3 regions of the Fictibacillus sp. WQ 8-8 genome follow, and region 3 is predicted to be linked to each of the others. Evidence: riboswitches for the same ligand, from Rfam matches in the RefSeq annotation. Region 3 holds a riboswitch; each other region holds the start of a gene.
What was found. A riboswitch is a leader RNA that binds a small molecule or an ion and turns the genes downstream of it on or off. The one in region 3 is predicted to bind S-adenosylmethionine.
Positions count from the first base shown of each region.

Region 1: linked by a shared signal. The riboswitch ahead of M1K46_RS00225 (methionine ABC transporter ATP-binding protein) and the one ahead of M1K46_RS14630 (homoserine dehydrogenase) in region 3 are both predicted to bind S-adenosylmethionine.
Region 2: linked by a shared signal. The riboswitch ahead of M1K46_RS18245 (sugar ABC transporter substrate-binding protein) and the one ahead of M1K46_RS14630 (homoserine dehydrogenase) in region 3 are both predicted to bind S-adenosylmethionine.

Region 1 is NZ_JAMXKG010000001.1:44,177-46,443, forward strand. Features, by position in the region: gene M1K46_RS00225 (methionine ABC transporter ATP-binding protein) at 1-992, opposite strand, end outside; SAM riboswitch class I at 1,081-1,194, opposite strand; gene M1K46_RS00230 (hypothetical protein) at 1,316-1,618, opposite strand; gene M1K46_RS00235 (anti-sigma factor domain-containing protein) at 1,721-2,267, opposite strand, start outside.
Region 2 is NZ_JAMXKG010000008.1:173,003-175,269, reverse strand. Features, by position in the region: gene M1K46_RS18250 (hypothetical protein) at 70-777, shown strand; SAM riboswitch class I at 896-1,005, shown strand; gene M1K46_RS18245 (sugar ABC transporter substrate-binding protein) at 1,137-2,252, shown strand.
Region 3 is NZ_JAMXKG010000006.1:86,408-88,674, reverse strand. Features, by position in the region: gene M1K46_RS14635 (undecaprenyldiphospho-muramoylpentapeptide beta-N-acetylglucosaminyltransferase) at 1-932, opposite strand, end outside; SAM riboswitch class I at 1,058-1,167, shown strand; SAM riboswitch class I at 1,268-1,376, shown strand; gene M1K46_RS14630 (homoserine dehydrogenase) at 1,487-2,267, shown strand, end outside.

The DNA of each region.
Region 1 (2,267 bases), on a different contig from region 3:
TGCCCATTCATATAGGCTACCGCTTCCTGAATTTCGGTATCTGTTCCTTCCAGCTGGATGAACAACGTTCCATATGGCCCGTTTTGTGTTTGTGATACCTTACCCTGCAGGATATTCACCTGAACGTCAAATTTACGGATCACATCTGTAATAACGGGCTGTTCTGCACTTCCTCCAACAAAGGTAAGCTGTACAATTTGGCTCTGAGGTTTTTCAGATGCCAGCTGCTTGATCATGTCTGTCGTTTCTTCTGGCTCTGTTACTTGCTTAACAAAATCTTTTGTAATGGACTCTTTAGGTTGCCTGAATACTTCCAAAACCGGCCCTTGTTCCACTATTTTACCGTCTTCCATAACAGCGACCCGATGGCAGATCTTACGGATGACATGCATCTCATGTGTGATAAGAACAATGGTCAAGCCGAGCTTTTGATTGATCTCAACTAATAAATTAAGGATGCTGTCTGTTGTTTTCGGATCAAGGGCTGAAGTCGCCTCGTCACAGAGAAGAACTTTAGGGTTATTGGCCAGTGCACGTGCGATCCCGACTCTTTGCTTCTGTCCTCCACTCAATTGGGAAGGATACGATTCTCCGCGGCCCTCTAGTCCAACAAGTTTAATCAGTTCATCCACCCGCTTCAGGCGCTCTGTTTTCGGCACACCTGCAATCTCAAGTGGAAATGCAATGTTTTCCCTTACTGTTCTGGACCAAAGCAGATTGAAATGCTGAAATATCATGCTGATTTCCTGCCGAGCTTTTCGAAGCTCGTTGTTACTAAGTTTGGAAAGATTTTTTCCCGCAACGTTAACATCTCCGCTCGTCGGTCTTTCCAGCATGTTCAGCATTCGGATCAGTGTACTTTTACCTGCACCACTGTATCCAATAATCCCGAAAATTTCTCCTTGATCTATAGAAAGATCGACATGGTCAACTGCGTTTACAGCTCCGTCTTTCGTCTGAAAAATCTTTTTTACTGCGTCTAATGTTATCAAGAGACCGGATCCCTCACTTTCTGAAAAATAAAAAATGCCCTTCTGCCAGGTCATGAGCAGAAGGGCATAAAAATTTATATGCACCGTCATCTCATCTCCCAAAGCAGTTTGCTTTGCAGGATTTGGCACCTTTTCAAACAGGAAGCTGCTTAACGGTTGCCGGGTTTCATAGGGCCAGTCCCTCCACCACTCGCGATAAGAACGAATTTGTTATTCGTTATATAGTTAGCATTTCTTAACACGTTTCGAATTTTAACATCACCTTTATGGAGTGTCAATCCATAACTCCTGTTTTTTAGATAGAAGGACCCGATTCTTTTGGCTTAGGACTCCAATTTGCATAAAAACAGAAGAGATTCTAACTTAAGCTGTTCTCTGTATGTTCCCGTAAAAGTTACTCTTTTTATCCTGATTAAATCGCTCAGACGCTGCTGGCCTTCAAACACCTCATGCAAATCATCCATCCTGCCTGTAAGCATGGATATCCGTTCTGATCCGTTATACTTATTTACGAAGGAAAAACATAATCGTTCTCCGTCAGCCGTCACACTGGGAGTCTCCGTGCCTATCAGCGGCTGAAGGAAGGCCGTTTTTTGAACCTGTTCCTGCCAAAGAACCCAATCCATAAACATCCCCCTTTTAAAAACATGTATATCTTAATGTTCGGGAGATGGTTGGTGTCTTCCTTGATTTTTCCTTCGACAGTTTATTAAACGTAGTGTCGACTTTTAGCCAGCCTTTTTATGTATTTCTTTATTCATTTGTGCCTTTTTATGATTTTTCTGCAGTTCTTTTTTCCAGTACTTTTTTTCAGGCCGATGAACGGGAGAATTTTTCTGCTCTCTTTTTTCAAGCCTTTTCCCCTTATCCCATTTATGGTTTTCATGTTTATTCTTTTCATGAACATGCTGTTTCGGAGCAGTATTCAAATTAGTATTTTTCTTTGCTTGCTTGTTGTACATCGGCTGTTCGTGATGTTGCTTTGAAGAATGTGGTTTTACTTTTTTTGATTCATTTTTTTCTTTATCTTCAGCTTTACTGCGGCTTTTTCGATCTTCGTGCCTTTTGGTTTTTGGGACAGCACGTTTATTGTTTGGTTCTAGCTTGGGTTCAATCCTTTCTTCTTTGACTTCTTTTTTCGCATGTTCTTTTAGAGAAGAACTATGCAGGGAACTCGTCTTAATCTTTATGGGTTCAAGATTTCTATGATTGCGAAGAATTTTTTCTGAATGGTTTTTTTTAAAGCCGGATTCTTCCGGCTCTTCATGTACAGGT
Region 2 (2,267 bases), on a different contig from region 3:
AATAAAAACCAAAACAGGGCTTAGGTGCATATACTGTTTTATTGAAACTGGGGAAGGCAGGGATGCGACATGTACAGACAGCGGCAGGTAGTCGATATGAAAAGAGGGAATGTCATCGGAGACGGTTCGCTGGATACGGTGTATCTTACTGCTGAAAAAACAGCGGATAGTCCATACTGGGTGAACATTGCGGCCGTCGTTCAGGACGGCAGGACCAACCAGTACACGCAGATCCCTATTAAAGAAAATTCAGGATACAATCCAACCCTTTTTCTCGGTGATTTTACAGGTGACAAGGTAGAAGACATCATGGTGGTCATGGATACAGGAGGCAGCGGAGGCATGATCACCGCCTATGTATTTTCCTACAGAGGAGGGCAGTTCGGGCCGCTTTTTGACTCTGGTGTATTCAGTGACCAATGGAAGTACAGGGTTTTTTATCTGGACCAATATAAAGCACAGGTGAACAGCTACAACCTGAAGCAAAAATTTATCATCGATTTGAGTACGAAGGACAAGGAATACTTGTCTGAGATTTACTACCCGAATGGAAAATTAAAGGCTCCCATACAAGGATTTGTCTCATCTTTAAGCGGTCTTTACCCGGTGGACTTTGACCGAAATGGCGTGTATGAACTGCTGGCTTACCAAAACATCGCCGGCCGATATAACGCTGACCGCCTTGGCTATGTCCAGACTACCCTGAAGTGGAATGGCCGGGAGTTTGGTGCGGAGGTGCAGAACGTTGTGATCTTTGGCGGGGATATCCGAGGATAAGCCTGGTGGATTAACCTCTCGTTGTGGAGAGGTTTTTTATATGATAAAAAAACCATTGACTTTCTCCCTTTCGCAGATTAAAGTAATAACTATATTTTCTAAAAATTAAATATTCATTCTCTTATCAAGAGTGGCAGAGGGACTGGCCCTATGACGCCCAGCAACCGTTCCGTAATGGAATTGGTGCTAATTCCAGCAAAACAGCATGTCTGTTTTGAGAGATAAGAGAGGACGAATCCGTTATACATATGCGATGAAACCTCTCTTTTTCCAGAGAGGTTTTTTTACGTGGTGGGGCTTATTTCGCTGGTTCCGTGCCCCCTTGAGAAGAGAGATATACAAAAAAGGGAGTTGGGGAAATGAAACGATTCATTAAAAGCGCGGCAATCTCCGCGGTGGCTTTATCACTTTTATTAACGGGCTGTTCATCCGAAAGCAATACCGCTTCATCAGCTGGCAAACATGAAAAGGTTTCGTTCGATAACGTACCGAAGCGGTTTGCCAAAGGGCAGGGAGCCCGAATCAAGGTTATCCGTAAAATCGGCGGTGATGATCATACAGCCCAATTTTTAGCAGGTGCTAAAGCGGAAGGAGAGGCACTTGGTTTTACCGTTGATACCTACACAGCAAACGGTGATACCGCCAAGTTCCATGATGCGATTGCCCAGGCGGCTGATGAGAATTACGACGGTTTTATCATCTCTCACGGTGATGATGCGGCTACCATAAACGATATTAAGAAGCTTCGGGAAAAAGGAAAGAACGTGGTGACGTTTGATTCCAATCCGAACCTCGCGAAAGTAGGCGGTGTCACACTTACGTCTCAGGACGATGAAGCCCTTGCCAAGCTGGCTCTCGATCAGCTCGTTAAAGAGAACAAAGGGAAGGCCAACATCGTTTATCTTTGGGTAGACGGGTTCCCGCCGATGGTGCGACGCAACGCCGTCTATAAAGAAACATTGAAGAATAACCCGGGAATCAAGGAAGTAGAACGCTTTGGCGTTGCTTCTGCAGATACGTCGGTCCAGACGCAAAATGCGGTGACGGCCATGCTGAACAAACATAAAAAAGGCGAGATTGATGCCATTTTTGCCACATGGGATGCCTTTGCGATCGGGGCTGCACGTGCGATTAAAGAAGCGGGACGCAACGAAATCAAAATTTACGGAATTGACGTCTCCAATGCAGACCTTCAAGAAATCCAGCAAAAAGAAAGTCCTTGGAAGTACACGGCTGCTGTTGATCCTAAGCTAATTGGGGCAGTGGATATGAGAATTCTTGCTAAAAAGCTTGCGGGTGAAAAAACACCACAAAAATATGATTTGAAAGCTTCTCTCGTTTCACAAAAGGATCTTCAAAAATCAAACGAGGGTGTGAACATGGTCAACCTGTCCAAGGAAATTAAAGGCTGGGGCCAGTCTGATGCGTTTGAGGAAGATTGGATGAAGACACTTAAGGATCATTACCAAAAATAACTGAAACTCTCAGGA
Region 3 (2,267 bases):
AGGTCTTCTTCAAACAGAACTTCGCAATAGCCTTGTTTTTCAAATGATCGGGCATTTTCAATTTGATCTCCGCGGCTTGCTTCTTTTGAGAGTGGAATGAGAAGCATTGGCTTTCTCAGTGACAAAAACTCAAAGATAGAATTAGAGCCTGCTCTTGAAATGACAAAATCCGTTGCTGCAAGGATATCTGCGAGCTCATCCGATACATATTCGAACTGGATGTAGCCTTTTTTCAGAATGGAAGAATCCTTCTGGCCTTTTCCGCAAAGATGAATGATTTGAAAGCGGGGAAGCAGAGCGTCAAGGCTTAATCTTACGGCCTCATTTATTTTTTTTGATCCGAGACTTCCTCCCATGATCAAGATGATCGGTTTACCAGGAGTCAAACCACAGAAAGCTCTCCCCTTGACTGCGATCCCTTCATGCAGCTCCTTACGGATAACAGCACCCGCGTATACCGTTTTTTCCCTTGGAAGATGATCAGTGGTTTCGGGGAACGTTGTACACACTTTGTTAGCGAAGGGGAGTGAAAGACGGTTTGCAAGCCCTGGACTAAGATCGGATTCATGGGTCACAATTGGCACCTTGTTCATCCGGCTGCCGAGGATTACGGGAACGGATACGAAACCACCCTTTGAAAAGACCACGTCTGGTTTTATGGTCTTGATGAGCCGAAATGCTTCAAATGCTCCTTGCATGACACGGAACGGATCTTTAAAATTGTTCCAGTCAAAATAGCGCCTTAGTTTACCAGTAGAGATGCTGTAATAGCGGACGCCTTCGATGGTTTCTGTCAGTTGCCGTTCAATTCCTCCTTTTGAACCGATATAGCTGACTTCCCAGCCTTCTTTTAAGAACAAAGGAATCAGAGCCAGGTTAACAGAAACGTGCCCGGTGGAACCTCCCCCTGTGAATACGATTTTCTTGCCCAAACCTTCCACCCCTTTTATTTATGTGTTTCTATCATACCAAAAATAATCTGCAATGATTCCAGAAATATCTGAATAATGGTTGACGCTCTCCTGTCTGCCGTGATAGAGTAAGACTAATTTAATGAAGCTTATCAAGAGCGGCGGAGGGAAAGGCCCAATGAAGCCCGGCAACCTTCAAGTATTCTACTTGAAAAGGTGCTAAATCCTTCAAAGGTAAAACTTTGGGAGATAAGAGACGGATCGGAACCATACAGCTCTCTTATCTTCGTGATAAGGGGGTTTTTTGTACTAAAAAAATAAAGTGCTACATAACATGTTTCAATCTCATGATAATACTCTTATCCAGAGCGGCGGAGGGAAAGGCCCGATGAAGCCCGGCAACCTTCAAGTATTCTACTTGAAAAGGTGCTACTACCTGCAGGAAAGAACCCTGGATGATAAGAGGAGGCCGGACTGCAGACCTCTTCTTTAGAAAGAGGTTTTTTCTTTTGCCATCATACAGATACCATTCATCCACTAATAAAAAATTTACTTTTGCAGAAGGAGTGATTATGTTGAAAGAATTAAAAATAGCACTGCTGGGGCTGGGGACTGTAGGATCCGGCGTATATACATCCATCATGGATAGAAAAGGTGCTTTAGAAGAATTGCTGGGTCATCGTCTGAAGCTGTCCAGTATTTTGATTAAGGATTCTTCCAAAGCAAGGCCTTTCGTAAAGGGGGTACCGTTGACGTCCGAATTCGAGAAGGCGATCGGGGAAGAAGTGCCTGATGTGGTCATTGAGGCGATTGGCGGAATCGAGCCTGCACGGTCTTACATCATACAATCACTTGAAGCGGGATGCCATGTGATTTCTGCGAATAAAGATTTGATTGCCCGGCATGGAGAAGAATTAACAGAGCGTGCTGCCGCAAAGGGTGTCCGTTTTGTCTATGAAGCGAGCGTAGGCGGAGGAATACCGATTTTGAGAACATTGAGGGAGCTTTTAAGAATCAATCGGATTCAGCATGTAGAAGCCATTTTAAATGGAACGTCCAACTTCATTCTTTCGTACATGAGAACGACAGGTTCCTCGTTTGAAGAAGCGCTGGAACTGGCACAGAAAAAAGGATATGCAGAGCCGGATCCGACAAATGACATCGAAGGCTTGGACGCATTTTACAAAGCGATGGTGCTGAGCAAATGGATTTATGGCGTGCAGCCATCCTGGGAAGAAGTGCAGGTGGAGGGGATTGGAAATGTGCTTCTTGAGGAGATTCAACTGGCTGAGCAGCTGGGGCTTCGGCTGAAGCATCTCGTTCTTTTAAACGATAGACTTGATCTCCAGGTACAGC